2 regions of the Metabacillus flavus genome follow, and region 1 is predicted to be linked to the other one. Evidence: predicted binding sites of a transcription regulator. Region 1 holds the regulator's gene; the other holds the start of a gene.

What was found. Region 1 encodes LexA, which represses DNA repair genes until DNA is damaged. Its sites were predicted from a motif close to CGAACATATGTTCG; they were not measured.
Region 2: the regulator LexA is predicted to act here: its motif matches at 11,563-11,576, upstream of J9317_RS05915 (YhjD family protein).

Annotation. Positions count from the first base shown of each region.
Region 1 covers NZ_JAGVRK010000001.1:1,949,623-1,964,961, forward strand. Annotated here, with positions in the region: gene J9317_RS09970 (nitroreductase family protein) at 1-105, shown strand, start outside; gene J9317_RS09975 (putative quinol monooxygenase) at 154-450, shown strand; gene J9317_RS09980 (assimilatory sulfite reductase (NADPH) flavoprotein subunit) at 840-2,663, shown strand; gene cysI (assimilatory sulfite reductase (NADPH) hemoprotein subunit) at 2,873-4,591, shown strand; gene J9317_RS09990 (magnesium transporter CorA family protein) at 4,627-6,060, opposite strand; gene lexA (transcriptional repressor LexA) at 6,161-6,784, opposite strand; gene yneA (cell division suppressor protein YneA) at 6,936-7,256, shown strand; gene J9317_RS10005 (YneB family resolvase-like protein) at 7,265-7,927, shown strand; gene J9317_RS10010 (DUF896 domain-containing protein) at 8,207-8,437, shown strand; gene tkt (transketolase) at 8,546-10,555, shown strand; gene sirA (sporulation inhibitor of replication protein SirA) at 10,768-11,217, shown strand; gene J9317_RS10025 (YneF family protein) at 11,303-11,524, shown strand; gene J9317_RS10030 (hypothetical protein) at 11,927-12,130, shown strand; gene J9317_RS10035 (aspartyl-phosphate phosphatase Spo0E family protein) at 12,189-12,368, opposite strand; gene J9317_RS10040 (cytochrome c biogenesis CcdA family protein) at 12,595-13,299, shown strand; gene J9317_RS10045 (response regulator) at 13,402-13,761, shown strand; gene J9317_RS10050 (CcdC family protein) at 13,904-14,389, shown strand; gene J9317_RS10055 (DUF2621 domain-containing protein) at 14,837-15,262, opposite strand; gene J9317_RS10060 (YflJ family protein) at 15,325-15,339, opposite strand, start outside.
Region 2 covers NZ_JAGVRK010000001.1:1,130,670-1,146,008, reverse strand. Annotated here, with positions in the region: gene J9317_RS05940 (AAA family ATPase) at 1-2,246, opposite strand, end outside; gene J9317_RS05935 (exonuclease SbcCD subunit D) at 2,243-3,424, opposite strand; gene addA (helicase-exonuclease AddAB subunit AddA) at 3,445-7,155, opposite strand; gene addB (helicase-exonuclease AddAB subunit AddB) at 7,148-10,639, opposite strand; gene J9317_RS05920 (TVP38/TMEM64 family protein) at 10,822-11,439, opposite strand; gene J9317_RS05915 (YhjD family protein) at 11,677-12,030, shown strand; gene J9317_RS05910 (competence protein ComK) at 12,027-12,554, opposite strand; gene J9317_RS05905 (IDEAL domain-containing protein) at 12,810-13,046, shown strand; gene aceA (isocitrate lyase) at 13,361-14,656, opposite strand; gene aceB (malate synthase A) at 14,681-15,339, opposite strand, start outside.

The DNA of each region.
Region 1 (15,339 bases):
AAAGAACGTTACTATCCAGTTATGCTGCTTTCCATTGGTAAAGCGGCAGATAAGGGATACCAATCCGTTCGTCTTCCGATTGAAAAAATTACTGAGTGGAGATAAACGGAAACTTCATCACAACAAATACTAAATGAAAAGGGGATATAAATAATGATTATTACACATGCAGGATTCCAAGTGAGACCGGATAAAGAGGCAGCTTTTCTTGAAGAGATTCAAACACTTGTAAAAGCTTCACAGGCAGAAAACGGATGTATTTCCTACCGTCTGATGAAAAACCTGGACCAGGACCACGCCTATACCATGGTGGAGGTTTGGGAAGATATGACTGCCGTTAAAAGCCATGGAGAAAGCGAGCATTTTGTTGGATTTGTTGGTAAAGCTAAAGAATTTTTATCAGCACCTCTTGATGTGAAAAGCTATGAAGGAAGCCTTCTTCAACGTTAAACAATACAGATGAAGACCCCTGACAGCCTTATGCTGTGAGGGGTTTTTTCTTTCGTGAGTAAATGTTTGACTATTTAAAAAAGGAATGGTAGCTTTTTAAACAAGCTTGTTGATCCTCCGCAGTTGCAAATCACGGACTCTCTGACCGCCCAGTCCAGATGAAGCGTAAACCGCCAAGTTTAATAGAGCAAAAGGAAAACAGTAACTATTAATAATATTAATAATTCCAATTATTTAAAAGTATTTTACTAATGCTTTAATTTTCTGTAAAATTAGATAAGATGTTTATACTGTTGAGCAAGGTAAGAGGTGCAGGGGTTTATACTTGTTCAAAACCGACTTAATATATAGGTATAATCGAAATATCATGAAATGATGAGGTGGGTTCATTGCAAATTCAAGTAACAAACAGCCCTTTTAACCAAGAACAGGCAGATCTCCTGAACCAGCTGCTGCCTACATTAACAGAATCACAAAAAATTTGGATCTCGGGCTATCTCGCCGCACCCGGTTCTAATTCTTCAGCAAGTACATATGAGGGGGCGGTACCTCAAGGCACATCGCAAAAAACCGTTCAGACTATCTCGAAAAAAGTGACCATCCTTTATGGATCCCAGACAGGGAATGCCCAGGGACTGGCTCAAGCGGGGGGCAAGACCCTGGAGGAGAAGGGTTTTGAAGTAACTGTATCTTCGATGAATGATTTTAAACCAAATCAATTGAAAAAAATTCAAAATCTCCTGATTGTAGTCAGTACACATGGCGAAGGCGATCCGCCGGATAACGCTCTCTCCTTCCATGAATTCCTTCATAGCAAACGTGCGCCAAAGCTTGAGGATTTGCATTTTTCCGTTTTATCGCTGGGTGACAGTTCTTACGAATTCTTTTGTCAGACAGGGAAAGAATTTGACAGTAAGCTTGAAGAGCTCGGAGGCAAAAGACTGCATCCCAGAATGGACTGCGATCTGGATTATGATGAGCCTGCTGCAGAATGGCTGGAAGGAGTCCTGGAAGGCCTGAGCAGCTTGCAGGGCAGCTTTATGTCAGTCCCTGACCCATCAGGTGCTCCTAAGGCTGAAGGAACTGATTATTCAAGGACTAATCCATTTCAAGCCGAAATTCTAGAGAGTGTGAACTTAAACGGACGCGGATCCAATAAAGAAACGACCCATATTGAATTATCCCTCGAGGGCTCAGGGCTTTCCTTTGAACCAGGAGACAGCCTTGGAATATACCCCAGCAATGACCCTGCCCTAGTGGATCTGGTCATAGGTGAAATGAGCTGGGACCCGGATGAAATCGTTACGGTTAACAAACAGGGGGATGTGCGATCACTTAAAGAAGCACTCACCTCCTTTTTTGAAATAACTGTTATAACAAAGCCGCTTCTTGAGCAGGCTGCAAAAATTTCGGAAAATCAGAAGTTAAAAGAGCTCCTTTCACCTGGCCATGAAGGGGAATTAAAAGAGTACCTTTCAGGACGCGATTTGCTGGATATACTTCGCGATTTCGGGCCATGGGGAGTTCCTGCACAGGAAATTCTCTCCATACTCCGGAAGATTCCAGGGAGGCTGTATTCCATTGCCAGCAGCTTGGCTGCCAATCCGGATGAGGTGCATTTAACCATTGGCGCTGTGCGCTATGAGTCTCATGGACGCGCCCGTAGCGGTGTATGCTCAATCCTTTGTGCAGAAAGGCTTCAGCCGGGAGACCGAATTCCTGTCTATGTACAGTCGAATCAAAACTTCAAGCTGCCCGGCAATCCCGAAACACCGATTATTATGGTAGGTCCCGGTACAGGAATTGCCCCTTTCCGATCCTTCATGCAGGAGCGGGAAGAGACGGGAGCAGAGGGGAAATCATGGCTGTTCTTTGGAGATCAGCATTTTGTAACGGATTTCCTCTATCAGACAGAGTGGCAAAAGTGGATTAAAGATGGCATTCTAACCAAAATGGATGTTGCATTTTCAAGAGATACAGAGGAAAAAGTGTATGTTCAGCACCGGATGCTTGATCAAAGCAAAGAACTGTTCGCTTGGCTTCAGGAAGGTGCCGTCATTTATGTTTGCGGTGATGAAAAGAACATGGCGCATGATGTCCACAATACTCTACTGGACATCATTGAAAAAGAAGGCGGTTTAAGCCGTGAAAAAGCAGAAGAGTATTTGTCTCAAATGCAGCAGGATAAAAGATATCAGCGGGATGTTTATTAATTTGGCTATGTTAAACCACTATGTTGATTTTTAAACAACTGTTGATAGGAGTGGAAGGCGTGAGACTCCTGCGTGAGCAGCGAGCGGGACAGGGTGAGACCCCGCAGACGCTCAGCGCCCGCCCAAGGATAAGCGAACGACTGCTAGCTGCAATCAACAGCCAAGTTTAACAAAGCTATGAATTTAAAGATGAAAGGAGCACATTCAGCATGGCGAATCGAACTTTAAAAGCACCGGAAGGAACTCCGAGCGATGTGGAACGCATTAAGGAAGAGAGCAATTATTTGCGCGGAACACTTGCAGAATCAATGCTGGAACCAATAAGTGCAGGGATATCGGATGATGATAACCGTTTAATGAAATTTCATGGCAGCTACCTGCAGGATGACAGGGATCTGCGCAATGAACGTCAAAAGCAAAAATTGGAGCCGGCATACCAGTTCATGCTCCGTGTCCGTTTACCGGGCGGAATCGCTACTCCTTCTCAGTGGCTCGTCATGGACGATCTGGCTCAAAGGAACGGCAATGGCACTTTGAAGCTGACCACACGCATGACCTTTCAAATGCATGGTGTACTGAAATGGAACATGAAAAAAACGATTCAGGATATCCATGCCTCTCTAATGGACACCATCGCCGCTTGCGGTGATGTAAACAGGAATGTCATGTGCAATCCGAATCCGGAGCAATCTGAGATTCACTCAGAAGTTTACGAATGGTCCAAAAGATTGAGTGAGCATCTGCTTCCCCGGACGAAAGCGTATCATGAGCTTTGGCTTGATGAAGAAAAGATAGCAGGCACGGCGGAGGCGGAAGAAACTGAGCCAATGTACGGTCCTCTATATCTGCCCCGCAAATTTAAAATCGGGATTGCAGTTCCTCCATCCAATGATATTGATGTTTATTCTCAGGATCTAGGGCTAATCGCAATAGTGGAAGATGAGAAGCTTCTTGGCTTTAATGTTCTGATAGGCGGAGGAATGGGAATGTCCCATGGTGATAAAGAAACCTATCCTCAGCTTGGAAAATCGATTGGCTTCTGCCGACCTGATCAAATTTTGGACCTTGCTGAAAAAATTATCACAATCCAGCGGGATTACGGAAATCGTTCAGAACGGAAAAATGCCCGTTTTAAGTACACAGTAGACCGTCTTGGCCTTGAGACGGTGAAAGAAGAATTAGAGAACAGATTGGGCTGGACCCTTGAAGAAGCAAAGCCTTACCATTTTGATCACAATGGCGACCGTTATGGGTGGGTAAAAGGAGTTAAAGGCAAATGGCATTATACGCTGTTTGTAGAAGGCGGACGTGTAGCAGACTTTGAAGACTATAAGCTTATGACGGGACTTCGTGAAATTGCGAAGGTGCATGCTGGAGATTTCAGGCTGACCGCAAACCAAAACGTGATCATTGCAAATGTGCCGCAAGCGATGAAAAAGCATATCGACCAATTAATAACCGAATACAGCTTAACGGACGGCAAGCATTATTCTGCACTCAGGCGCAGTTCGATGGCGTGTGTGGCGCTTCCTACATGCGGCCTTGCGATGGCCGAAGCTGAGCGCTATCTGCCGGTTTTAATAGGCAAAATCGAGCAAATTGTTGACGAAAACGGTTTACGCAATGAGGAAATCACCATCCGCATGACTGGATGCCCGAACGGCTGTGCCCGGCATGCCCTCGGTGAGATTGGCTTTATCGGCAAAGCTCCCGGCAAATACAATATGTATCTTGGAGCAGCCTTCGATGGCAGCCGGTTAAGCAAAATGTATAAAGAAAACATCGGTGAAGAAGAAATTTTGAATGTTCTTGGTGACCTCTTGCCCCGTTATGCCAAAGAACGTGAAGAAGGCGAACACTTCGGGGACTTCGTGGTCCGAGCAGGAATTATTGCTGCAACAACAGACGGAACAAACTTTCACAATTAAAAAGAAACAGAAAAACGATGACCGAGGGATCGGAGTCATCGTTTTTTTCGGTTAAAAAAGTTTCTGCCGAGACTGAAAATCGCTCCTGCACCCAATCCAATTCCCATTAGGATTCCGCTGATGGCAACTCCAAACGCTATATACTCAAAAACCGAGTATTGAGTCATGATCCTCCAATCGATTTTCCCTTTCCAGTCCTCTATAACAAGATTCATTCCGTAGATTCCGGAAATAACCGTATACGTCGTTAAAATAAACAGTAAATAATTATTTCGTTTTGCTGAAATTTTTTCCTGATTTCTGAACAAGCTGTCAAGTGTTTTTTTCACTTCGTCATACAAAGTCGAAATATGAAACACTTTATTCATTAAGAAAGCCAATTCCTGCCCCTCAGTGCGGCTGCTGATTTCCTTAAAATGATATTTGCCGGAAAACTCGGTAATGGTTTGAATTAGCTGTTCAATCTCATTCGTTTTATTCCGTCTGTACAGCAGCGAGTATTGATATGAAAGTTTAAGCAGAACCATTTTGTAAAAAAAGTGAAGGAGCAGGTTGTAATAATGCTGCCCAAACATCTCGGACTTGATTATTGGTACGTGCTCTCCCCGCTGGCTAAGGCAAGTAAAAGCATGATCGCTGATTACATAGTTCGTCTGCGGTGCCCACCTGCTGTATGTGTGGTTTTTTGCATAATTGTCAATGTACTCAGGGTTTCTTGCGGAAATAAACGGATTTCCTTGTGAGTCATATCCATTTACCTGCCCCGACCGGAAGAGATGTTCATTTGTCACGTGATCCTCACGCGTGACCAGCGTACTGACAACATACATTCTTTCATCCACGAAATAGGGAAGACTTCCGAAATAAGAGGACTTGTTCGCCCCTGTTTCGATAAAAGGAACAATGCCAGGTGCAATTTCTTTAAATATGTAATCCTGAATGCTGTCAAAGGATGAATTTTCAGTAATGACCCTAAGATTCTTCTTTTCAACAAGCTTTGGATCCAGAACGCGGAACTGATTTTGAAAGTCCATCACTTCAGAAAGCTTCAAGGGAGACTGAGTAAACCGGGTCCGAATCGAGATTATCCCTATTTCAAAGGGACAGATAAAAATATCAGCAGAAAGGATTTCAGCTCCATATGAACGCTGATCCTCACCAAATAATAACCTGATAGGTGATTGAACAGACTTTGAAAACCGGCTAAGCGATTCTTTTGCCGGCTCATGAACAAATAACAGGTTTTCGATAAACGGCAAAAAGTATTGGTCCATATTATCGTGGGAAACGGATTGCCCGGGACCATAATATGCATTCTCTGTTTCTTTTGCATCAAGCTTGAAGAACCGGTAACCGGTATCCTCCAGCTGCTGCTGGATCTTCATCAACTTGGTATATTTTAAAGAGAAGGGAAATATAAATTGACTGCTGGCTTCATCTAATAGAAGTTCCTTTTGATTGTCGGACATAAGTGGTTCCTCCAGATGCTGATTGTATAGCACATTATCCAGCCCTTATTCTATCATTTTATGTATGTATAAAAAAAGCTTGTCCAGTTGAACAAGCTCTTCAATGCACTGTACGGTATACTCCAATCACTTTGCCCAGTATTGATACGTTCCTTAAAATAATGGGTTCCATTGAAGAGTTTTCCGGCTGCAGCCTAATATAATCTTTTTCTTTAAAAAAGCGTTTCACAGTTGCTTCATCATCCTCTGTCATAGCAACGACGATATCACCGTTGTTAGCGGATTGCTGCTGTCTCACAACAACAAGGTCTCCGTCTAATATTCCCGCTTCAATCATACTGTTCCCGACAATCTCAAGCATAAATACCTGGTCATCAGGTGAGGCGAGCCGTTCAGGGAGCGGAAAGTATTCCTCAATATTTTCTACAGCAGTGATCGGCAGCCCTGCCGTAACCTTCCCGATGATCGGAACGTTAATCACTTCGTTTCTCGGAATTTCCATTCCCTGGTCTTCATTCAAAATCTCGATAGCCCTTGGTTTTGTAGGATCTCGGCGTATAAGCCCTTTGTTTTCAAGTCTCGCTAGATGCCCATGTACAGTAGAGCTGGATGCCAGACCGACAGCAAGACCAATTTCACGGACGGACGGAGGATACCCTTTGCTTTTGACTTCCTGTTTAATGAATTCAAGAATGTCCTGTTGCCTTTTTGATAGTTTGCTCATCCTTAGCACCTCAGAGTAAGTAATTTATAGTGATTATAGCATCATTTACCTAAAAATACAAACATAAGTTCGAAAAGCGCTTGACCCAAAACGTTTGTTCGTATTATAATAAAAACATCGAAAAGCGAACAAACATTCTGGAGGGGTTATCATGTCAAAAAGCACATTTGCACTCATAGCATCATTTTTCGTTCTAGTAGGGGGTATTTTATTTGCAGCAGCCGGTACGGGAAGCGGCAAAACACTGGATGAATATGCTAAAATAGAAATCCGCGAAGGAGATACATTATGGGATTTGGCAGAAACATTGAAGGACAAGCACGGGATGTCTCAGACTGAGTTTGTGGAGTGGGTGGATAAGGAAAACAATTTATCTACCATTGTCATTAAACCGGGCGACACCGTTTTTATTCCAGTAAAAAAGAATGAACTTTACCAGCATGAAACCCACATTATTGCTTCAGAAGAGTAGGTGTTTACTTGAAGGCGGTTATTTATTGCAGAGTCAGTACAGCTAAAGAAGAACAGGAAACTTCTCTTCATAGACAGGAAGAAGAACTGACTTCGCTAGCGGTTCAAAACGGAATGGAACCCGTCCGGATCATCATGGAGAAGGCAAGCGGCTATGAAATTGAGAGGGAAGGAATTCTTGAGCTTCTCGACACGATAAAAAAGGAAGATGTAAAAGCAATTCTGATCCAGGATGAAACCAGACTTGGAAGAGGAAGCGCCAGAATGGCCATTCTCCACTGTATTTACAAAGAGCAGGCGAGAGTGTTCACAATTGCACAGCAGGGCGAACTGCAGCTGTCAGAAGCGGATACAATGGTTCTCGAAATTGTCAGCATTGTCGAAGAATATCAGAGGAAGATCCATAATATGAAAATTAGGCGCGGAATGAAGCGTGCGGTTGAAAAGGGATATCAGCCGCAGCATAACTTAACCGATCTTGTTTCTGGCGGGAGAAAAGATAAAATTGAAGTTCCAATCGAGGAAATCGTTCGTTTAAGGAACAGTAAACTCACGTTCGCAGATATAGCAGCCACGCTGAGAGGCTTCGGCTATTCAGTATCAAAAGCGACGGTACATAGAAGGTACCAGGAATACATGGAAGAGAAAAAGGCCGCTGAACAGACCTTATAATCTGTTTAGTTGCCTTTTTTTGCTCTTTTTTGTACCATTGCACTATCCATAACTATGTTTAAGTTTCGTGCGAGTGAAACCCACCGTAAAAAACATGTTCTTTGAACAGATTTAAAGCGCTAAGCTCTGGAAAAGCTCACGTGCCAGTCCGATGGAAAGTGAGCATCCTGTAGCGGAAAACAGCCATCCCAATACCATTTCATATCAGCAAAATGTAAGGTAACAGTCTTCGAGAACGAAACATACAGGAGAAAAACAGGCTTAAAAAGGAGAATGAATATGCTTTCTAAAGATAAAATTGATCGAATTAATGTTCTGTCAAAAAAGTCCAAGGCTGAAGGGTTAACGGAACAGGAACAGCAGGAGCAAAAAGCTTTACGTGAAGAGTACCTGAAAACCTTTAGAAGTTCAATGAAGAACACATTGAAAAATGTGACCGTGGTCGATCCGGAAGGAAATGACGTAACCCCTCAAAAATTGAAAAACGAAAAGAATAAAGGACTTCATTAAAAGTTCTATAGCAGGCCTGTTTAATTTAAACAGGCCTATTGGTTGTACTATTTGAGCTGTACGGATATGATAAGAGGGTAAATTGTTCAAACGAAAGGATGGTCTATAATGACATTATCTACTATTGATTCATTGTCCATTGCTACAATCCGGACTCTATCTATTGATGCAATTGAAAAAGCAAACTCCGGTCACCCGGGAATGCCTATGGGATCTGCCCCGATGGCTTACAAGTTGTGGACAGATTATATGAAACAAAATCCAGAGAATCCAAGCTGGTTCAACCGTGACCGTTTTGTTCTTTCTGCTGGACATGGCTCTATGCTTCTTTACAGCATGCTTCACCTTTCAGGCTATGATGTTTCTATGGAAGATTTAAAATCTTTCCGCCAATGGGGAAGCAAAACTCCTGGACATCCTGAATATGGACATACAGCTGGCGTAGATGCAACGACTGGACCGCTTGGCCAGGGAATTGCAATGGCGGTAGGAATGGCTATGGCAGAACGTCACCTTGCACATACATACAATAAAGACTCATTTAATGTTGTCGACCACCATACATTTGCGATTTGCGGCGACGGAGACTTAATGGAAGGAATCTCATCAGAGGCTGCTTCTTTTGCAGGTCACTTGAAGCTTGGACGTTTGGTTGTTCTTTATGATTCAAACGATATTTCTCTTGATGGAGATCTTGACCGTTCATTCAGCGAAAACGTTCAGCAGCGTTTTGAAGCAATGAATTGGCAGGTTATCCGTGTCGAAGATGGAAATGATACAGATGAAATCGGCCGTGCTATTGCTGCTGCCAAGCAAAATGAAGATCAGCCAACTCTGATAGAAGTCAAAACAACAATCGGATTTGGTTCACCTAACCGTGCCGGTACTTCTGGCGTTCACGGGGCACCCCTTGGAGCAGAAGAAACAAAGCTGACTAAAGATGCTTACAAGTGGACATTTGATAAAGATTTCCATGTGCCGGACGAAGTATATGAACACTTCGCGAAAACAATCAAAGAGGATGGCATAAAGGCGGAAAACGAGTGGAATGCCCTTTTTGACAGCTACAGAAAAGAGTACCCTGAGCTTGCAGAGGAGCTTACACGCGCAATTGATGGCGAACTTCCTGAAGGATGGGATGCAGATATTCCTGTGTATGAAACAGGAAAAGGACTTGCTTCCAGAGCGTCTTCTGGTGAAGTGATGAATGCCATAGCTAAAAATGTTCCCAACCTGTTCGGCGGTTCAGCAGACTTAGCGGGATCCAATAAAACAACAATCAAAAACGTAGAAGATTTCACTGCTGACAATTACAGCGGACGCAATATCTGGTTCGGTGTAAGGGAGTTTGCCATGGGTGCAGCACTGAATGGAATGGTTCTTCACGGAGGATTAAAAGTATTTGGAGGAACATTCTTCGTATTCTCCGATTACATGCGTCCTTCTATCCGCCTGGCTTCCTTAATGAACCTGCCTGTAACCTTCGTATTTACTCATGACAGTATTGCAGTAGGGGAAGACGGACCTACTCATGAACCGATTGAGCAGCTTGCTTCATTAAGAGCGATGCCGAACCTTGATGTGATCAGACCAGCGGATGGAAACGAAACGGCTGCTGCATGGAAGCTTGCGGTTACATCTAAAACTAGTCCGACTGCTCTTGTATTGTCAAGACAGGATCTTCCAACGCTTGAGCACTCTGCAGAATTGTCCGGTACGGGTGTGGAGAAAGGTGCTTACGTTGTATCACCTTCACAAAAAGAAATGGCGGATGCTATCCTGCTTGCTTCCGGTTCTGAAGTGGGTCTTGCAGTTGAATCCCAAAAAGCGCTTCTTAAAGAAGGAATCGATGCTTCTGTTGTAAGCATGCCTTCCTGGAAACGTTTTGAAGAACAATCCGAAGATTACAAGCGATCCGTCCTTCCTAAGGATGTTAAAAAGCGCTTAGCGATCGAAGTTGCTTCTCCGCTTGGATGGGAAAGATACACTGGAGATGAAGGTGACGTTCTTGGAATTAACCGTTTCGGTGCATCTGCACCTGGAGAAACGATTATGAAAGAGTTTGGCTTCACTCCAGAAAATATCGTAGCACGCGTTAAAGCATTGCTGAATAAATAAGCCACAAAGGAGCCTGCATACTGCAGGCTCCTTATTTTGTAGACACTATGTATACCCCCAATCTAGTTGATTTTTCGCTGCAGCAAAAGGCTGTGGTTTTTAATCTATTCATTCGACATAAATAGTGCTTCCTCTCTCCGCATTTAGACACTCTTCTTCAAACCGGATTCCGTATAATTAGGATAAAGAGTTTGCATCGGCAGGAGGGGTTCATTATGAGGCATTATTATGTATATTTAATAGAAGAAGAATTCGCAAGCCATTATTTTGGAAAAGAGTCAAAGATCTTTAACCTGATTCAAAATTTTCAATGGACAAGCATCCATGACGGTTCCTATGATTTGCTGGATCGCCAGGTGCAATATATCTCAAAAGCAATTCCGTCTAAAGAAATTCATCAGCTCCTGACCGGGTTTTTAACAATGAGAAAAGGCTACCGGCAGTTAGGGCATTTGCATCGAATCATCCTGAATGGTGAAGCAGGCCAGGCTACATTGCTAGTGAAGGACCGGTATCTTGAAATCGACGCTCAAGGCAGCTATGAAGCTGAGACGATTTTTTTTGAAATTCTCCGAAAAATGAACCCCTGTTTTCTCGCGATGGACTTCCAAGCCCATCGATATGGCTGGCTGAACCCGATATCAGAAAGAAAATTTGTCTAAAAAAGCAGAAATTATGCAGGAATTATTGTATAATATCGAAGGGTTTAGTAGACTGTAAACGAGAGAACTTGAAGGAGGAACTACCATGGCTTTATGGCTAGGCATAACACTGATTATAGTTGCTCTTCTGGGCGGCGTGGCGCTGGGCTTCTTTATTGCCCGGAGATACATGATGAGCTATTTGAAAAAGAATCCGCCAATTAATGAACAAATGCTGCGTATGATGATGATGCAAATGGGAATGAAACCATCCCAGAAAAAAATCAATCAAATGATGAAAGCGATGAATAGTCAGCAGATTAAATAACCCATTCCAGCTGATGTTTCTTTGCTTTAACGATAGTCACTCTAATTGTTTGCATAACGCTGAACGCAGAGTGAGCCATTCATCTGAAATTTGACTTATGTATGCTTAATCTTTCATCAAACAAACACCGAACCGCTTTTTATTGGTCAGAAAACCAATAGAGGGCGGTTTTTTATTTTGGCCCTTTTTCATGTGAGAATGGTTTCCAAACAGGTTCTTTGCTTAAGAATTGCTCAGGCTGATTGAAAAGGAAAGTGTGATAAGCCTGCTGAAGCAGAGGGAGATGTGAAACACTCCACAATTCTGATTCAGAAGATTTATCCAAAAAGAATATAGAACATCATGAAACAAAAAGGTTGTTCCTGCTGATTGACGAATAGTTGATTAGGAGGAGGTGTAAGGATGCCGCAAATCAAAATTGTAATGATTATCGATGAAAGTGACGAATTCCATGATACAGTGGATCTTCAAATAGCACAGCTTATGATGCAATCAGATTTCATTACAGTCAATATGAACACTGTCCGGGTATATGCAAAGGAAGTTACCAGTACAGGAATCGTAAAATTTTATGGAGTCAAACGAAAACCGGAAGATATTAAATAAAGGATAAGGCGCAGTGAAAAAGGGAATGGCCGTTGTCTAGCGCCACTCCCTTTCTTTATTAATGCATATACTGCTGATTGTTATGAGGAAGAATAAACTGCTGATACTCATACAGCATTTTATCAAGTTCCTGGCTGTATTGGATAGTGACCGTTGAACTCATTCCATTTTTACTGACGATTTCATTAAGTTCATTTCGTTTTCGCTCTATTTCTTTAAGCATATCCTTCTTTGTCACTGCGATGTATCCTTTCTATGTAAACTGCTGCATTTCGCTTGGGAAAACGTTATCGGTATTGATGGAATTATCTTCGTTAATTATAAGCTTTTATAGAGCTTCCTAAAACCTAGTAGTTTTAAGTGTAAGAAAATTGACATATGAATGACATAAAATGAAATATTTATTCGTAATCTTTCCGGATGTGGTACATTTAAAAAAGGATAATGTAGAGAGAAGGATGAGGATGGCAGATTTAAATGCAATGCTTTCATTTGGAGCGGGGTTTCTTTCTTTTGTTTCCCCTTGTTGCCTGCCGGTTTACCCGGCGTTTTTATCTTACATAACCGGGGTTTCTGTTCAGGATTTAAAATCGGAGCATGGAATGCACAGAACACAGAGCATGCTTCATACACTCTTTTTTCTGGTTGGTTTTTCTGTGATCTTTGTGGCTCTTGGCTTTAGTACATCCATTATTGGGAGCTTTTTTATTAACTATCAAGATTTGCTGAGGCAGCTGGGAGCAATTTTAATTGTTTTCATGGGGTTTGTGACGCTTGGAATTTTAACTCCAAAATTCCTTTTGAAGGAGCGGAGACTTCAATTCAAGCATCGGCCTGCAGGATATGCGGGGTCAGTTCTGATTGGGCTTGGATTTGCTGCGGGATGGTCTCCCTGCGTTGGTCCCATTTTGACAGCGGTTATGAGTTTAGCTGGTTCCCAGCCGGAATCTGCGCTGCTATATATGGTTAGTTATACGCTGGGATTTTCAGTCCCGTTTTTCATTTTAGCTTTTTTTATCGGCAAGATGCACTGGATAAAAAAGCATACTGGCTCATTTATGAAAGCTGGGGGAGGCATTATGGTTGCAATGGGATTGCTCCTCTTCTTCGACGGTATGTCGGCTATTATCAACTATTTTACAAAACTGACAGGTTTTACAGGGTTTTAGACCTATAAATTTTTAGGGAATAAGTCGAATTTACTACTTTTTCCTCTTCTTTCTGTTATAATGATATACAGATGAAGGCGAAGCATTATGGGGAGGGGTAACATGGCGAGGATTCTGATCGTTGATGATGCCAAATTTATGAGAGTTACATTGACTAATGTTCTTGAAGGAGCCAACCACACAATAGCAGGGGAAGCCGAAAATGGCATTGAAGCGGTCAGCCAATATAAAACACTGCAACCGGATTTAGTAACACTTGATATTACAATGCCGGAGAAAAATGGACTGGATGCACTGAAAGAGATTATGGGAGAGTTCCCCTCTGCAAAAGTAATCATGTGTTCAGCTATGGGCCAGCAGAAAATGGTTGTAGAGGCTATTGAAGCAGGAGCCAAAGATTTTATAATCAAGCCCTTCGATTCCAGCCGGGTACTTGAAGCGGTAGAGCGGGTACTGGGCTAACCAATACATGCCATTTAGAATTGATCTAAATGGTATTTTTCATTTTATGAGAAAAAGGTATGCTTGGCAAACCCCTGTCATATGTTAACTTTGAGTAAATTGGTTTATAATAGAAGGATCAAGATAAGAGGGATGATGAACCATGGATTTAATAATCATTTCTACCATACTGGCGGTTGTCATGGGAACGATAGTTTTAGTAATAAGAATGCGAGCTTCCAGAAAGCCTGCCTCTGCTAAAAAAATCATCCTGCCGCCATTATTCATGAGTACAGGAGCCTTAATGTTTATTTTTCCGTTTTTTCATGTAACTGTTGCTGAATTTTGGGAAGCCATTCTTGCTGGAATGTTTTTTTCTATTTTTCTCATCAAAACGAGCAAGTTTGAAATTCGCGACAATGAAATTTATTTAAAGCGATCCAAGGCATTTGCTTTTATTTTAATTGGTTTGCTGGCGCTGCGTGTGGTATTAAAGTCATTCTTAAGTCTTTCCATTGATGTCGGTGCTCTTAGCGGGATGTTCTGGCTGCTTGCTTTTGGTATGATTGTACCTTGGAGAATTGCCATGTACATGTCCTATAAAAAAATCCAAAATCAGATCAATCCGCCAAATACACAAGCGACGTAAAAAAGAGCTGTCCAGAAAATCAGTTTTCAAAGCTGCTTTTGCTGCTTGAAATTGGATTGGTTTTTGCTGATTTTCACTGCAGGATGCTCAGGCGACCTGCTGGCGGGGTTTCGCCTGTCCAGCTAGTCTCGAACGTTCCACTCCAATCAGCCTAACCCATAATTGGTCCAAGTACTATTTGAAAAACGAAACCCCCGGAATGCACAAAGCGTTCCGGGGTTTTCATCATTTCTTCTTAGCAGGACTATTTATACAGTCCCTTTCTTTGTTACTAAAATAATAAAATGACTCAAAGTGCTAAAATTTTACTGGGTGTAGCTTCCTCCAGCTTCAGCGCCTACCCCTTGAGGTCATAAGCCCCGCAGGATGCGTGTCAATTCTGAGGGGCGACAGAACGTCGGGATATAGCAGAACTTCATTACTTAAAGGCGCTTGCGCTTTTGTTCTTTAAAACATAGCCTTGTACATCTGATAATTGATTTGCTTTTCCTTTAGATGTTTAATCAGAAACTTATGGTCTCTCTTAGGTGTAGCCAATATATATCCTCTTATAACGTGATCCTGAGTGATGAATGGTGCTTTTTCTTGTAAGGCAAGCTCGCCGATTTTGCCGGCGATTTTCTCCCTGGCCACATCTCTGAAGAGCTCCGGTACAGGGGAGACTAAATCCTCGAGCAGATCCTTTTGCTGTTGATCCCAAAGATGGCGGGATTTCTGAATATAATGATCCTGCCAGTCCAATATTGATTTTCCGTCCTCTTTCGGCAAGCGCTTTAAAAACTTTCTAAACATGAAATATCCGCCTATAGAGAGCATCGTAATCAGGAAGAATACCCAAAAAACAATAAACCATTGAAACCAGCCGTCAAGCATCCTCTTCACCCCAACTGTTTCCATTTATGCTTTTATTATACATGAAAACGAATGGGAAGAGGTCAAGCTTTTTCATT
Region 2 (15,339 bases), 820 kb from region 1:
ATCTGGAGTCTATCGAGCTCTGCCAGTTTTTCCTGGGCAGCCTGCCTAAGCTTTTCCTGCTCCTCTATATACTCTACGCTTTTATTTACCCTCGTTTGAAGTGCTTCAAATTGCGTGTCCTTCTCATCTATCTCCTTCATTCGATCCTGTACATCTTCCTGCTTCATATCCGGATAAGCTTCAGCCCACTGCCTTTTAAACGCCTGATCTTTTTCATTCAGCTGTTGAAGTTTAGCCAATGCATCCTGGAGATCCAGTTTACATCTCTCCATGAACTGGACGGATTGCTGTTCCTCATTCTTCAGCTGCTGAATCATTTTCACACTTGCTGAAGCCTTCTCCCTTATGTGAAGCAGATCCTGTTTTAAAGCCTTCATTTCAGTGAGGGAGTCCTCTTCAGCAGGTTCAAGAGCGGCCGCACTTTCTGAATGAACGCTTCCTTCCGCTATCCAGCTGAATTCGCCGATAAGATAGGTCGAGAGTTCTTCCATTTTGACCCTTAAAAGCTCCGCTTCCTGAAGCAGCACCCGATTGTGTTCCAGTTCTTTTTCCAATTGTTCAAGCTGCACCCGGCTTCCTTCCTCCAGCTCGCCATGAACAGGCATAGGATGGCTTGTTGATCCGCAAACGGGGCAAGCCTCTCCTTCCTGAAGGGAAGCGGATAACTGGCGTGCAATCGAATGGACTCGTTCCTTTTCAAGCATCACTTTAGCATCCGCTGCCCTTTCCTTGCTCCTGGCGATGCTTTTTTCCAGCCTGCTTTTCAGCTCGCTCGTCCGTTCAAATGTGCGAAGGAGTCCGCTGTAGACGAACACGAGCTTTTCACTTTCCAGCTCCCTTTTGCCTCTACGGTCTTGCATATCCTTTTCTAAACTTTTCTGCTGCTGAAGCAACTGTGAGTGAAACTGTTCCGCTTCCTTCTTTTGTTCTTCCGCATACTTCCATTCCTTCTGCAAATCGGAAGCAGCCTGTATGCTCCGCCTGTAAACCGGAGAAACCGCAAGTTTTTCGAGCTCGAGCTTTAGCTGCTGCTGCTTGGCCTTTGCTTTTTCCAGCTGCTGCCCAGCGTGATCAAACTCCTGTTTCGCCTTCTGACCGGCGTGCTCAAGACGCTCGAGTTCTTTAATCAGCTTTTCGGTCTCGATTATGCGCAAATCCCGCTCTTTTTCTACTTCAAGCAGCTGGGTCAGACGCTCTTTTTTAACCGCCAGAACAGGCTCATTCATTTCCTTTTGCTTCCTTGCTTCTTCAAATGCCTGTTTCGCTTCCGCCGTACTTTGTTTTTGTTTCTCCCATTCCGCAGACCATTTCTTTTCTTCATCTAAAAGAACAGCATGTCTTTTTTCAGACGATTCAAGCTGATCGGCATACGGCTTCAGCCGCTCAGCCTGGTCAGCAGTTTTCAAACGGTTCTCTATGCTTTCCATTTCTTCTGTCTGCTGCTCAAGCTTCGCTTCTTTTTCCTCCAGCTGCTTGCGTTCCTGCTGAAGCTCCCACACTTTTTTCTGTTCATCATATGCATCTCTGACTGTTTTCCGTTCAGCAAGCCGTTTCTCAAGCAGAATTGAGCTTGACTGCCATTCCGTTTCCGCCGCTTTTAAAGCGGCTTTTGAAGCATCACCGAGGCCTGCCTGCTCTGCTTCTGTTTCACCAAGCCGATACTTCGCATTGGAAAGCCTGCCCCGAAGCTTCTTTAAAAGTTCATCTCCATATTGCTCAAGATGAAACAGCCGCTGCAGCATTTGTCTGCGTTCGGAACCTTTCAGTGATAAAAACTCAGCAAATTTGCCCTGTGGCAGTACAACGGCCCTTGTAAAATCGTCAATGGTCAGTCCAAGCAATTCGTGAACCTTCTCATTTACTTCACTTGCTTTATCAGCTAAAACAACCGGCTCCGCCTGTAAATCCACCAGCCTGGAGATGGAGCCTTTAACACGGTGCTCATCCGTTCTTTTATAGGTTCTTTCCACTTTGTACCGTTTGACAGATGTTCCATTTTGAAGTTCAAACGTATAAGAAACAGAAAGCTGGTCCTCGGCATGATTCAGGATGCCGTGGGTATTGTTTGCGGCCCGTTCCACTTTTCCGTACAAGGCAAGGGTAATCGCATCCAATATCGAGGATTTGCCGCTCCCCGTCGGACCGAAAATACCGAACACCCCTCCATCGCATAACCCTTCAAAATCAATTGTCTGCTTCTCTCTGAAACTATGAAGACCGGATATGGTCAGCTCGATCGGTTTCATGCGCCTTCTCCCTCCTCCGTGTCTTCTTCGCTGACGAGTTCCCTGAACAGCCGGATCAGCTTCTCATCCGGCTTGGCTCCCCCTGTCTGCCTTTCGTAAAACCTGGCAAAAAGCTCGTCAATCGGAACGGTCGATCTGGACTCAGGCTGAAGGACTGCACCTTCTGACTGGAATACCGGACGGATATGCACAATCCCGGGATGCCACTTTCTCACCTTCTGAATATCTTCGATGGAAAGAGCATCTGTAAGATGAATTTCAAGGTCTATCCAAGCGTTCACGTCTTTGCCCTGCTCAAGCCATTCATGTACCTGCGAAATTCCGCCGGCCGCCTTCCACTGCACTAAAGGCTTGCCGCTGGAAAGGAATATCTCCTCCACCTGAGCTTCTCCCCCCGGAACTAAATCAATGACCGTCACTGATTTCGCATAGCCCGCTTCTGAGAAGCTGTATGCAAGCGGAGAGCCGGAATAGCGAGCCTGAGTCAAAGCCCTTTTAATTGTCTGCGGGCGATGAAGGTGGCCAAGCGCCACATACTGCGCAGCAGCAGGGAGGCTGTCGGCTGCGACTGTATATGCTCCTCCTACCTCGATCGGCCGTTCGGAATCTGAGGTGCTGCCTCCCGCTACGTGAAGATGGCTCATTGCCACATTCACCGTATCTGGTCCGAATCCCCGGCACATGCTCTCAAAAAGACTTTTAATTTTTGCATCATAGTGGTTTCTCATCAAGAGTTCATCAAAGTTCTCCGATAAAACCTGTTCCAGCCGTGATTCTGACGGATAGGCAAGCGCAGCAATATTCATCGTCTGGCCTGCAAGCGGAACATCCACCTTTAAAAGGTGATCCGCCGGATAGCCGATTAAATGAATACGATGGTCCCCTGCAAGAGGGGAAGCCGCTGCGAGCCTTTCAGGATTGTCATGGTTCCCTGCAATCACAACAACCGGTCTTTTACCTTTGTCTGAAAGTTTGCTTAGACTCTCATAAAATAATTTTTCTGCTGCGGATGGGGGATTGACGGTATCAAACACGTCTCCTGCCATAATGACCGTGTCTATCTTCTCTTTTTCCACAATGTCGGCAAGCTCGTCCAAAAAAGCGGCTTGTTCAGGGAGCCTGCTGCGGCCCTCCAGAGTTTTTCCCAGATGCCAGTCGGCTGTATGCAAAATTCTCATCTTCCGTCCCCTTTCTGCTTTTATACGTCCAATAGCTGGTTCGCATCGAAGAAATAGAGCACTCTTCGTGTTACCGGCTTTTTAAAAATGGATTCAACGGCTTCACTGTAAATCTGGAGCTGAATTTCATAGCGGCTTCGCATCGTGCTTTCTGCTTCTGAAAACCCGCCAGGAAATCTCCCTTTAATGGAATCCGTCTTGTAGTCTACTATTGTCAGTCCTTGCTCATCCTCAATCAGGCAGTCGATGACTCCCTGCACAAGCACCTTGTCCTCGGCGGAAGTATGTTCCGGAGTACGGGCGTAACTGAATGGCACCTCTCTCAGCACCCGTTTTGCATGCTGAATTTTCAGGCCTATTTCAGATGAGTAAAAGGATACGATGGCATCAGAATCAATAATGCCCGCCTGTTCTTCCGTCAGCAGCTCTCTCCTTCTCATATCCTCAACCGTTGATAGAATGATTTCACTGGTGACAGGTTCTTCAAGCGGTATATGCTGCATGACCGCATGCATGGCCGTTCCCCGTTCTGCTGCTGTCAGCGTCTTCTGCTGAAGGAATTTCGGACGGTCATAAATAACGGTTCCTTCCTTAGGAGGCAGATGCTCGGAAAATTCATCGTTATAGGATTGCATTCTCTTAATCTCAGAAACTGACTGTTTTGAGCTTTGAAGAGAGGCAGCCAGATGAGGGTATACCCAGGACAGCTCCTTTTCCACTTCCTCACTCCAGGGAGTCGTAAGCGGAATGGGCTTTCTTTCCGAAAGAGCCTCCATAATTTTAAGTTCCATTTCCTCACGCTGCGCATCCGGCTCGAGCAGTTTGCTTTGATGAATGAACTGAACCTTCCATTTGGAGGGGTGCCCGGCCAGTTCAGACACTGGTGCTTCGCCCTCGTGAAGCTCAATGGCGTCACGGTGGCGTGTCAGGGCAGGGCCAATCCAGTCCAGATAGGATTTTGCTTGAAGACGGTCCCCGTCCGGAAGCAGCCATGCCTGATGGGAAAGGGATCTTTTCCAGCTGACCAATGCTTTTTCCCGGTCCTTCACCGTTCCGACAAGAAACAGCTTCTCCTTCGCTCTCGTCAAGGCGACATACAGGACCCTCAGTTCCTCGGAAAGCAGCTCGATTTTCAGCTTCTTTTTCATGGCCAGAAGCGGAAGTGCCGGATAGCTGAAACGCAATTCGGGATGAATGTACTTCGTTCCGAACCCGAGATGCTTATCCAGCAAGAAGCTTTTATTCATATCCATCATGTTAAACTGCCTGGCAAGTCCCGCAGTAAAAACAACCGGGAATTCAAGCCCCTTGCTGCTGTGGATTGTCATGATCCGCACAACATCCTCCTGTTCGCCAAGCGCTCTCGCAGCCCCAAGGTCGTCCCCTCTTTCCTGCATTCTTTCTATAAAGCGCAAGAAACGGAACAGGCCCCGGAAGGAAGTCGCCTCATATTGACGGGCTCTGTCGTAGAGAGCACGGAGGTTGGCCTGCCGCTGCTTTCCTCCGGGCATCCCGCCTGCAAAATCAAAAAATTTGCTTTCCCTGTAAATTCTCCAGATCAAATCGGATACCGCACCTTTTCTCGCTGCGCTTCTCCACTCATTTAAGCGGGTGAAAAAACGGAGCAGCTTCTCAGCAAGTGTCCGGTCTGAAGAAACTGGATGCGCCAGCGCTGCTTTGCACGCTTCGTAGTAGGTTCCTTTTTTATCGTACGTACGAATTGCCGCCATTTCGGTCTCATTCAAACCGACGATTGGCGACCTTAAAACCGCTGCAAGCGGAATATCCTGTGACGGATTGTCGATGGCTTTCAGGAGCGACATCATAATTGCGACCTCGGTCGCTTCAAAATATCCTCCCGAAAGGTTTGCATACACCGGGATCCCCTGCTTTTTCAATTCTTCCATTATTTGAGGCGCCCATGGCATGGAACGGAGCAGGATGACAATATCCCGGTACATGACACCGCGGGTTCCGTTCTTTTTCCGGTCATAAATAGGGGACCGGCTGTCCACGAGCTCCCGGATTTTTTTGGCTATCAGCCTGGATTCAAGCTGAACGGTATCAGCTTCAGGTTCATTCAGGGCATTGCCTCCCGGCTGGTCTTCCAGTTCTTCAAGGCCGGTCCGATTGGCAAGAAGAAGCTCGGTTTCCATACCTTCACTTTCCGGATAGGCTGCACCAAGCTTCAGCTCTGCCTGGTCATCATAATGGATCTCCCCTACCTTTTCGCCCATCAGCTGTTTAAAAAGAAAGTTTGTGCCGTCCAGCACCTCTGAACGGCTCCTGAAGTTTTTATTTAAATCGATGCGCTGTCCCGTGTTTTCAGCGTCAGGTGTAAACCGTTTGTATTTATTTAAAAACAGCATCGGTTCCGCAAGACGGAAGCGGTAAATGGACTGTTTAACATCTCCTACCATAAACAGATTCCCTGCTTCTTCCGATTCTTTTTTAACCAGCTGGAGAATCGCTTCCTGCACCAGATTCGTATCCTGATATTCATCCACCATAACTTCCGTAAACTGCTGGCGGCACGCTAAAGCCGGTTCCGCCGGAAGAAGGCGGCCATTCTCATCTTTTACTGAAAGGATGGAAAGGCACAGGTGCTCAAGATCAGAAAAATCCACCAGTCCTTTTTCTTTTTTCTTTTGCTGAAAATGCTCTCCAAACCTTTTAACAAACTGAACAAGCGTATCAATGACGGGTTTCAGTTCGCCAAGGTCCTTCAGTGAACGGCGGATATCGCGTTTAAACCAGTCCTCTTCCACTTTTTCAAGCTGCTTCTTAGCGCTGTCTCTCAACGTTTTTACTTCTTCAGCCAGAACCGGATCGTATTCTTCTCCCTTTACAGGCTTGGCCCGCTTCGGCTTTAGAGAGGAAATGCCTGCTGCAAGCTCCTCCCATGAAAATTCCTTTTCCAGGAGGCTGTTTACCTGATTCAGATAATCGGAAACATCATCGGCTCTTGGAGCTGGGCCCCCAGGCGTCCGGATCAGTATCATCGCCTGCTCAAGCCTTTCCTTTGCAAGACCTATATTAATCGCAATGTCTTCTTTAATGATAGGGAAATACGGCTGGTCTTCCAATCTTGAATTCTCGTTCACATCGTAAAGGCTTGATAGCTGGCTAAGCCACTCATCAGGATTCGGATTTGATCTTGAAAAATCATAAAGCGTTCGGATTAAGTCCTGCAGCGCTAGATCGCTCCGGTCTGAAGAATAGCGGTCTGCCAGATCAATAAACGCTTCGTTATCCTCTTTTCCATACTCTTCTTCAAATAAATCATCGAGCACCTCATCCATCATGAGTGCTCCCTCTGTCTGATCCGCAATCCGGAAACCGGGATCAAGGTCAATCATGTAGTAATATTTCCGGATCATATTCAGGCAAAAGGAATGGAGCGTTGAAATGGATGCCCGGTTCAGCAAGGTAATCTGTCTTCTCAAGTGAAGCGAAGCCGGGTTGCTTTTCAGTGCTTCCTCTAGCGCCTCGCCAATCCGGTTTTTCATTTCAGCAGCCGATGCATTGGTGAACGTCACCACTAAGAGCCGGTCGACATCGGCTGGATTATCCCGGCTTGTAATCTTTCGGATCATGCGCTCTACAAGAACCGCCGTTTTACCGGATCCTGCTGCTGCCGCTACAAGAATATCCTGTCCGGACGAAGCAATCGCCGACCACTGGTCATCCGTCCATTGGCTATCCGCCGGTTTGGGAATATGATTATTCATTGTCTGCCTCCTCTTTCAGGCGCATAAATATCTGCTCATTTTTCTCTTCTCTCAAAATCCGGTAATCATTGTCCTTAAGGGATTGGTCGAACTGGCAGACTCCTTTATACGGACAAAATGTGCATGGCACTTTATCCTTCATCCGGTATGGGCTGATGTCGGTCACCCCATTGGTAATTTCCGTTCCTATCTGCTTAAATTCACTTCGCACATGCCGGCGCAGCATATCAAACTCTTCATTGCTCGCAATCGAAGAGCTTGAGCTGAAGCCGCCGCTTTTTTTGAACCCGGCTGCCACAATATTGGACGAACCGCTTTCAAGCGTCTGATCCATGAGCTGGATCGTCTCCTGTTCTCCAAGAAGCAGACCCTTCATCTTAAACTTTTTAAAGATTTCTTCTTCCAGATCCTCAAGGCTGAGTTTGGCGCCTGTCTGAATCATCGGATCATGAACGTGGAAATAGAGGACGCCCGCCGGACTCGCCTCCACTCCCAGCCACGTTTTGGAATAGGAAATAATGACGTCCAAATAAGTGAGCATCTGGAGGGCGATTCCATAGTAGACCTCGCTTAGATTCAGAGCGCGGTCGCTTGATTTATAATCCACGATGCGGAGCAGAAGCCCTCTGGAGCTTTCCGCGGAATCCACACGGTCGATCCTTCCGGTCAGCTCCATCGTATAGCCGTTGTCGAGCTTAAATCTCATCGGCGGCAGCGGACCGCCCTTTCCAAAGCCAAGCTCCAGTCCAATTGGCGTGAATAGCGAAGCCTTTGCCTGTTCGGCAATCACCCCGGCCGCTCTGGCAATAATCTTTTCAAGCTTGCGTTTCAAATACTGATGACGGTTCGAGCTCATTAGCACTTCTTTTTGAAGCATGGGAGCGAGGCGGTTTACCGCTTCGCTGGAGAGGGACCTGCATTGATCCTTCGTTACATCCCGCCAGGATACGTTCATTTCCACGAGCCTGTCAGAGATCATTTTGAGCGCCGAGTGGAACAGCTGGCCCACATCCGGAGCTTCAAGACGGAACTGCTCGCGTTCTCTAAGCTTCAGTCCGTGGCTCGCAAAATGGGAGAACGGACAGCTTCTGAATTGCTCCATCCTGGATACGCTACCTAAGATATGCTGGCCATAAAGCTCTTTTGTGACAGCCTGCTTAAGAGGTTTTGCCTGATTCTTATAAAACAGACTCCCGATCACCATTTCCACATTGCCGCTCTGATCATGCTCAATCAAATAATTGTAAGCATCCCACCAGCTGTCATGCACCGGGTATTGCTTTTTCCACGTCTGCAGCTGGGAGCTTAAGTACGTAAGTGCAACAGATTTATTCGGCATAAAGGAAATTTGTTCATGCTCCTCCAGTGACTCCGGTTCATTCACGAACCACTCTTTAACCGCATCCGGAAAGAGTTCCTCAAGACGGCTGATTAAAATAGACGGCAGCAGGGACTTCCCTTCCGGATCGGCTGATGGATAAGAAACAGACAAGTGCTCCGAACCGCTCGCGAGCGCCATATAAATCACGAAATTCTCATCCAGAAGCTGCTGTCTTGCAGACGGCGCCATTTGGACCCCGTTCTGTTCAAGCAGCTCGCGGTCTTCATCAGAAAGGATGCCATCCTCCATCGGTCTTGCCGGAATAACTCCATCATTTGCTCCGGCCACGTATGTATGCTTCAGACCATAAAAACGGGAACGTTCCATATCTCCGATCAGTACCTGATCAATCGCCGGCGGTACAAGGGAGAACTTCAGACTCTCCAGGCCGGTATCAATCATCTCCGTAAATTGCTCGGAAGAGACGGGGTGATTCCCGATCATTTCCGCAAATTCATCCAGCAGGCCTATAACAGCATCCCAGACTTGGGAATGCTCACGGCCCTCGATAAGACGGCCGGCTGATTCCGCCTCCTGTTTAAGTTCCTCGAGCTTCGCAGGAATCTCAAGATTTTCAAGGAACAGATACAATGCCCCGGCCTTTTGTATTCCTGTTTTCGCTTTTTTAAGGCCCGCAGCCAGATCTTTCACCGGTTTCGCTGCAAGCTCCTTTAGCCGGTTGATTTGTTCTTCCTTGTTCAGTTCTTCATCCGTTACTGCGTTTCCGCCCTCCAAGGAGCGGAACCTTCTGTAAATCCACCTTTTTTCGGATGTCCATCTTGACCCGCTTATTCCATGCGCAAGCACGTAGTTTTCCAGAAGATCCATTTCTTCTCTTAAGGAAGGTTTATCAGCTCCCGCCGGAAACAGCAAATCCGTTTTAATCGTCCGGAACATGGCTTCGTATCGAAAGCTTCCTGTAACAGCCTCCAGAGAAGATCGAATCAATTCTACGAGAGGGTGATGGAGCATCGAACGCTTCTGATCTATGAAAAAAGGAATCTCATAATCCGTAAATACCTGTTCAATCAAATCATGGTAGCTGGATGGATTGCGCAGCAAAATCGCCGTATCCCTGAAACGTGCTCCCCTTTTCCTGACGTGCTCCTGAATCCGGCGCGCAATTCCTTCTATTTCCGCACGGTGGCTTGCCGCCTGGCAGATAGAGATATCCGTCAGCCCTTTAAATGGCTGCGATGGCCTTGAATCGTAATTTTGCTCCAAGTGCTGAAGGGAAGGCGAGCCGGTGAATCTCGGAAGCTCATTCAGCAGGACCGGCTCCTCGGTTTCAATGTGAAGCTCTTCGGCCATTTTCTTAAATTGTGTGTAGGTCATGCCTGTCATCCGGAATAAATGCAGTTCATGCGGCAAATGCCTGTCAAACAGTTTATCTGCCGTTATAGTGACCGTTACCCGTGCCGCTTTTCCAAGGAGGCTTTTCACTGCCTCCAGTTCCATTGGAGCGAAATGGTGGAAACCGTCTATGTAGACCTCTGCTTTTTCAAGATATGAGGATTCTGGAATTCGTTCCGAGAGCATTCTTAGCGTATCTTCTGCGTCCACATACCGGCCGGCAAGCGCTTCTTCAAGCCGTTCATAAATGGCATGCAGGTCCTCAAGCTTCCCTGAAAGAACCCTTTCCTTTTCGTTCATCTGTTTTCGTACCGCTTCAATCTGCTCAAGCAAATCAGCCGGATTTAAATTGTATCGCTTGAATTCCGTAATCATCGCTTCTGCATGCTGAATGAATCCGATCTTGTCACCGGCTTTTCCATAAACCTTAAAGTTTTGTTTCTCATCTTCAATTATTTTCCTCAGCATCATCTGGACACCAGTTGAAGTAATCGGCTGTCTGGCCGCGCCTGACGTTTCCTGAAGAATTCTTAAACTGAGCCGTGAAAAACTGAATACCTGAGCCCGGATCATGCCGCTCAAACCAGGAGTCCGGGCAAGCTCATACTCCATGGCAAATGTCATCTGATCAGGTACAAGGAAAAGGATCGGCGGACCGTCAGGCTGCTCTTTCAGCTTCTCTCTAATTTCATTTAGAATCATCGTGGTTTTGCCGCTGCCGGAGCGTCCCGCCATAAACCGGATCGTCATAAAAAAGCCCCCTTTTCAATAGTTGTATTCATTATATACGAATACACGTTCGTTTTCATCTTCCAAATAAATGGACAAATGCACTGTATGCAGTGTAATAGCGTCTTATCTGTTCAATTATCTGCAGCTTATTATTGGACAGCACCGGGATATAAAAAGCCCGGACTTATAATCATCCGAGCTTACCGCTTGTCCAATTTCCGACCCATTTTTGCGTTCAGTCTTTTCTCAAGAATCTTGCCAATGATCCACATAACCAGGAGAACAGCGCCGGCCGTTATAGATTTCATCGGATCTGTGATCAGCGCGTGCAGATCCTGCCCCACGTAGCTCACGATGAAAATCATGACCAGCTTCCCGGTAAAAACAGCGAGCATAAAATTCCAGATGCTGATTCTCGATAATCCGGCGACCACATTCACCGCGGCAGAGGGAGTAAACGGAAAGCACAGCAAAATGAACAGCGGCCCAAATCCTTTTTCTTCTACCCAGCTGACCATCCGGCTGATTCCTTTATGCCGGCTTAAAAAATGGAAAAAGCGCTCCTGTCCAAATTTCCTGACCAGCAGGAAAACAATAAAAGCACCCGCCGAAGCCCCAAGCCACGATAACAGAAAGCCAAGTCCAAATCCGAATGAATTCACATTTGCCACAATAAAAACGACAAGCGGAAGGAAGGGCAAAAATGCTTCCAGCATCGGCAGGCCAATTCCAAGGAGGGGCCCGAATGAGCGGTACTGTTCAAAGATTTTCATCATTTTTTCTAAAGTAAACGAATCAAACAGCGTATGCAGGTCCATTCCAAGCTCCTTAAGATTTATGTATCCTCCTATTTTACCGTTTTTCGGGGAAAACTTAAATAAGCAGGTGCTGGAAAAGAAATCCCTCTTGAATTTTTTTTCGAATCGGAATAGAATAAATTACGAACAAACGTTCTATAATAGAAGATAGAACTTCTCTGTCCAGAAAATCTGCATCAGGTGACATGTCCGCCTGTCAAAGAGGAAAAAACAGAGGATAAAGCGAGGCCAATGAATATGACAAGAATACCTGAAGAAGTGAGAGATATGATCGACCAGGCCATCTACCTGCCCATGACCATCTCGATCTTGAACCGCGATCTCTCCGTCGTTGAAAAAAGTCCATTTAAACTGAAGCAGCCGTACCTCCACCTGATTGAAGAATCACTCAAGCTTGCCCAAAAAGATCTCCAGCAGGTCAAACGGGAGCTTCACCGCCAGAAAATCAAAGTCAGCAAAATTAAGCATGACGAAGCGTTTACGATGTATTCCTTCCTCTACCAGGGGTATGAGGAACAGCACAACTATTTTAATCCGCGCATCCGCAATAAAGTGTGCGAGCTGCTGCAGGAATATTTGGTTAAGGTTTAAGTATGAAACGTTTCACCTGGACTTCTGCTGTATAAAAGCTGGGTGAATATCCGCTTTTCATTTTCCACCCTGGATGTAATCACCGCGCGAAGCTGGGCAGTCCGGTAAAGCTGATTTTCAAAAGAATGGATGGATACTGGGAGGGTAAGCGATTTCCTGTTCGAGAACGTCACCAGCGTTTCCGCTTCCCCGGCAGGTGAAAAATCTTCAATGTGCTGGTGCGAAATCCATGAGCAATGCGGTCTGGAAGATGCGGCTGTCGGGAAAAGATAGATGGAGTTTCCTGCGTCTACAACAATCGGAGGCTTATGGGTGATGCCGATCGTGTCCTTCGTGCCAGTCTTTCTCCCCTGATAGCTTGAACCGAAATAACGGCAGCTTCGATCAACGATGTCCAGAGGCTTCATGGAAACCTCGTATTCCTTTTCTACCTCCATTACAAAGGAGGATAGAGTCCCGCACGCTTCACTGCTTAAAATTGCCATCGTTAACCGATTTGCCTCATATTGACTGATTTTTTCCATGATTGATTCACCTCAAATTTGTTAGGTATATTTAACCAAGAAAAATTTAACACGCAACCATCACACGGATCCACAAATTTACACAAAACCCACATAAGTGTAATATTTTAACAAAAACTCATTTCGAATTGTGTTTTTAATGCTTATCTACTGCAAATATAACCCGCAGTATTAATTGTCTAAAAATTATAAATATTTAGTTGATTTTCTTCCACTCAGTCCATATAATAAGAAAAAGGCATCAGGGGTGATCCTATGAAAAATAAAAAATCGTATGCAGAGCTTATGAAGTCCCGTCACACAATGAAGAACGAAGCAGAAGCCGCGACAATGCTGGATATCTACATTCAAATGATTCTGGACGAAGCAGGACTGAAACGAAAACTGGCGCTCCTCGAAACTCAAATCAATGATGCTCTTGACCAAAGAAACAAGCCATTATTTATGGATTTATCCAAGCAATACGCCAACGTGATTCAGTGTCTACAATAACGAAGCCAATCCTTTTGGATTGGCTTTTTTATTGGGTGATCATGGCCGTTTTGCCCGCTATCGACACGAACCTGCCCGCTATCGACACGAACCTGGCCGCTATCGACACGAACCTGCCCGTTATCGACACGAACCTGCCCGTTATCGACACGAACCTGCCCGTTATCGACACGAACCTGCCCGTTATCGACACGAACCTGCCCATAAGCGGCAAAGTACGGCCTGCAATCGACTTGCATCTCCCCGTCCCGCTAAGTACTTCCAAAACACACAAAAAAGCGGGCCTCAGCCCGCTTTCCTTCCTTATACTGTCGTCATACTGTCGTCGTTTCCGACGTAAACTGCTCTGCTTCTGTTGATCCTTTCAGAGCTGTGGTAGAGGAGGTTCCTCCGCTTACCGTTTGCGATACTTCATCAAAATAGCCGGTGCCAACCTCGCGCTGATGGCGGGTTGCAGTGTAGCCGTACTGCTCGCTGCCGAATTCAGCCTGCTGCAGCTCGGAGTAAGCGGCCATGCCGTGGTCTCTGTATTTACGCGCAAGCTCGAACATGCCATGGTTCAGGGCGTGGAAGCCGGCAAGTGTAACGAATTGGAATTTGTAGCCCATCTTAGCAAGTTCTTTTTGAAAGCTTGCGATTGTGGCTTCGTCCAGTTTTTTCTTCCAGTTAAAGGATGGGGAACAGTTATAGGCAAGCAGCTTGCCCGGGAATTTTTCGTGAATGGCGTCCGCAAACTTTTGAGCCTGTTCAAGGTTTGGTTCACTTGTTTCGCACCAGATCAGGTCGGCATAAGGCGCATAGGAAAGTCCTCGTGCGATTGCTTGCTCAATGCCTGATTTTGTGCGGAAAAATCCTTCCGGCGTGCGTTCACCTGTGATGAACGGGTGATCAGCAGGATCCACATCGCTTGTAATCAAGTCAGCCGCGTCCGCATCCGTACGCGCAATGATCAAGGTTGGTACACCCATCACATCAGCTGCGAGTCTAGCGGAAATAAGATTCTTAACGGCTGTCTGGGTTGGAAGCAAAACCTTCCCACCCAAGTGGCCGCATTTTTTTTCAGAGGAAAGCTGGTCTTCAAAGTGAACAGCTGCCGCTCCCGCTTCAATCATGCCTTTCATAAGCTCAAACACATTCAGCTGCCCGCCGAAGCCTGCTTCCGCATCAGCCACAATCGGTGCGAACCAGTCAATCTCTCCATCTTCCTCCAAGTACTGAATCTGATCTGCGCGCTGCAGCGCCTGATTGATTCGCTTCACAACGCTTGGCACGCTGTTGGCCGGATACAGACTTTGATCCGGATACATATGGCCGGAAAGATTGGCGTCGGCTGCCACCTGCCATCCGCTCAGGTAGATCGCCTTCAAACCCGCTTTCACCTGCTGCACTGCCTGATTTCCTGTCAGGGCTCCAAGCGCATGAACATAGTCTTCCTTATGAAGCAAGTCCCATAGCTTTTCAGATCCGCGTCTCGCCAATGTATGCTCCACATCCAGTGAGCCGCGGAGCCTGATTACTTCCTCTGCTGTATATGTGCGGGTAACGCCCTTCCAGCGGCTGTCCATTTCCCATTGTTCGTTCAGCTTATTGATCCGTTCATTTCTCTCCATGTAAATCCATCCCCTTTGTTTTCGTTAGATTTTTTCGTAGATTGGCAATGTCAGAAAATCGGTAAATTCATCGTTCTTTACTAATTCGTCAAATACGTCAGCGGCTTCAGGAAACTTCATTTGCGCATAGAACTTATCCCCGAGTTCTTCCGCAATTTTCGCCGTTTCTTCACGCTTAAGCTGGTCATAAAGCTCCATCGTTACCGGTCTTCCATCATCCAGAATCCCTTTATCATGCCGGATCCACTGCCAAACCTGGGCTCTGGAAATTTCAGCTGTGGCCGCATCCTCCATCAAATGATGAATCGGGGCGGCTCCTCTGCCGGAAAGCCAGGAAGCCAGATAGCGGATGCCAACGTCAATATTCATCCTGAGACCTGCTTCTGTTATCGTACCGTCGGGCACTTCAAGCAAATCAGCTGCCGTTACTTCCATTTCGTCAAGCTGCTTTTCAATCTGATTTTTTCCAGGCATGTATTCATTGAACACATCCATTGCAACAGTAACGAGTGCCGGATGGGCAACCCATGTGCCATCATGCCCGTCGCTTGCTTCGCGGAGTTTGTCAGCTTTGACCTTATTCATCGCTGCTTCGTTTGCCTCCGGATTGTCCTTGATGGGAATTTGTGCAGCCATTCCCCCGATTGCCGGAGCATTTCGTTTGTGACACGTTTTAATGGCGA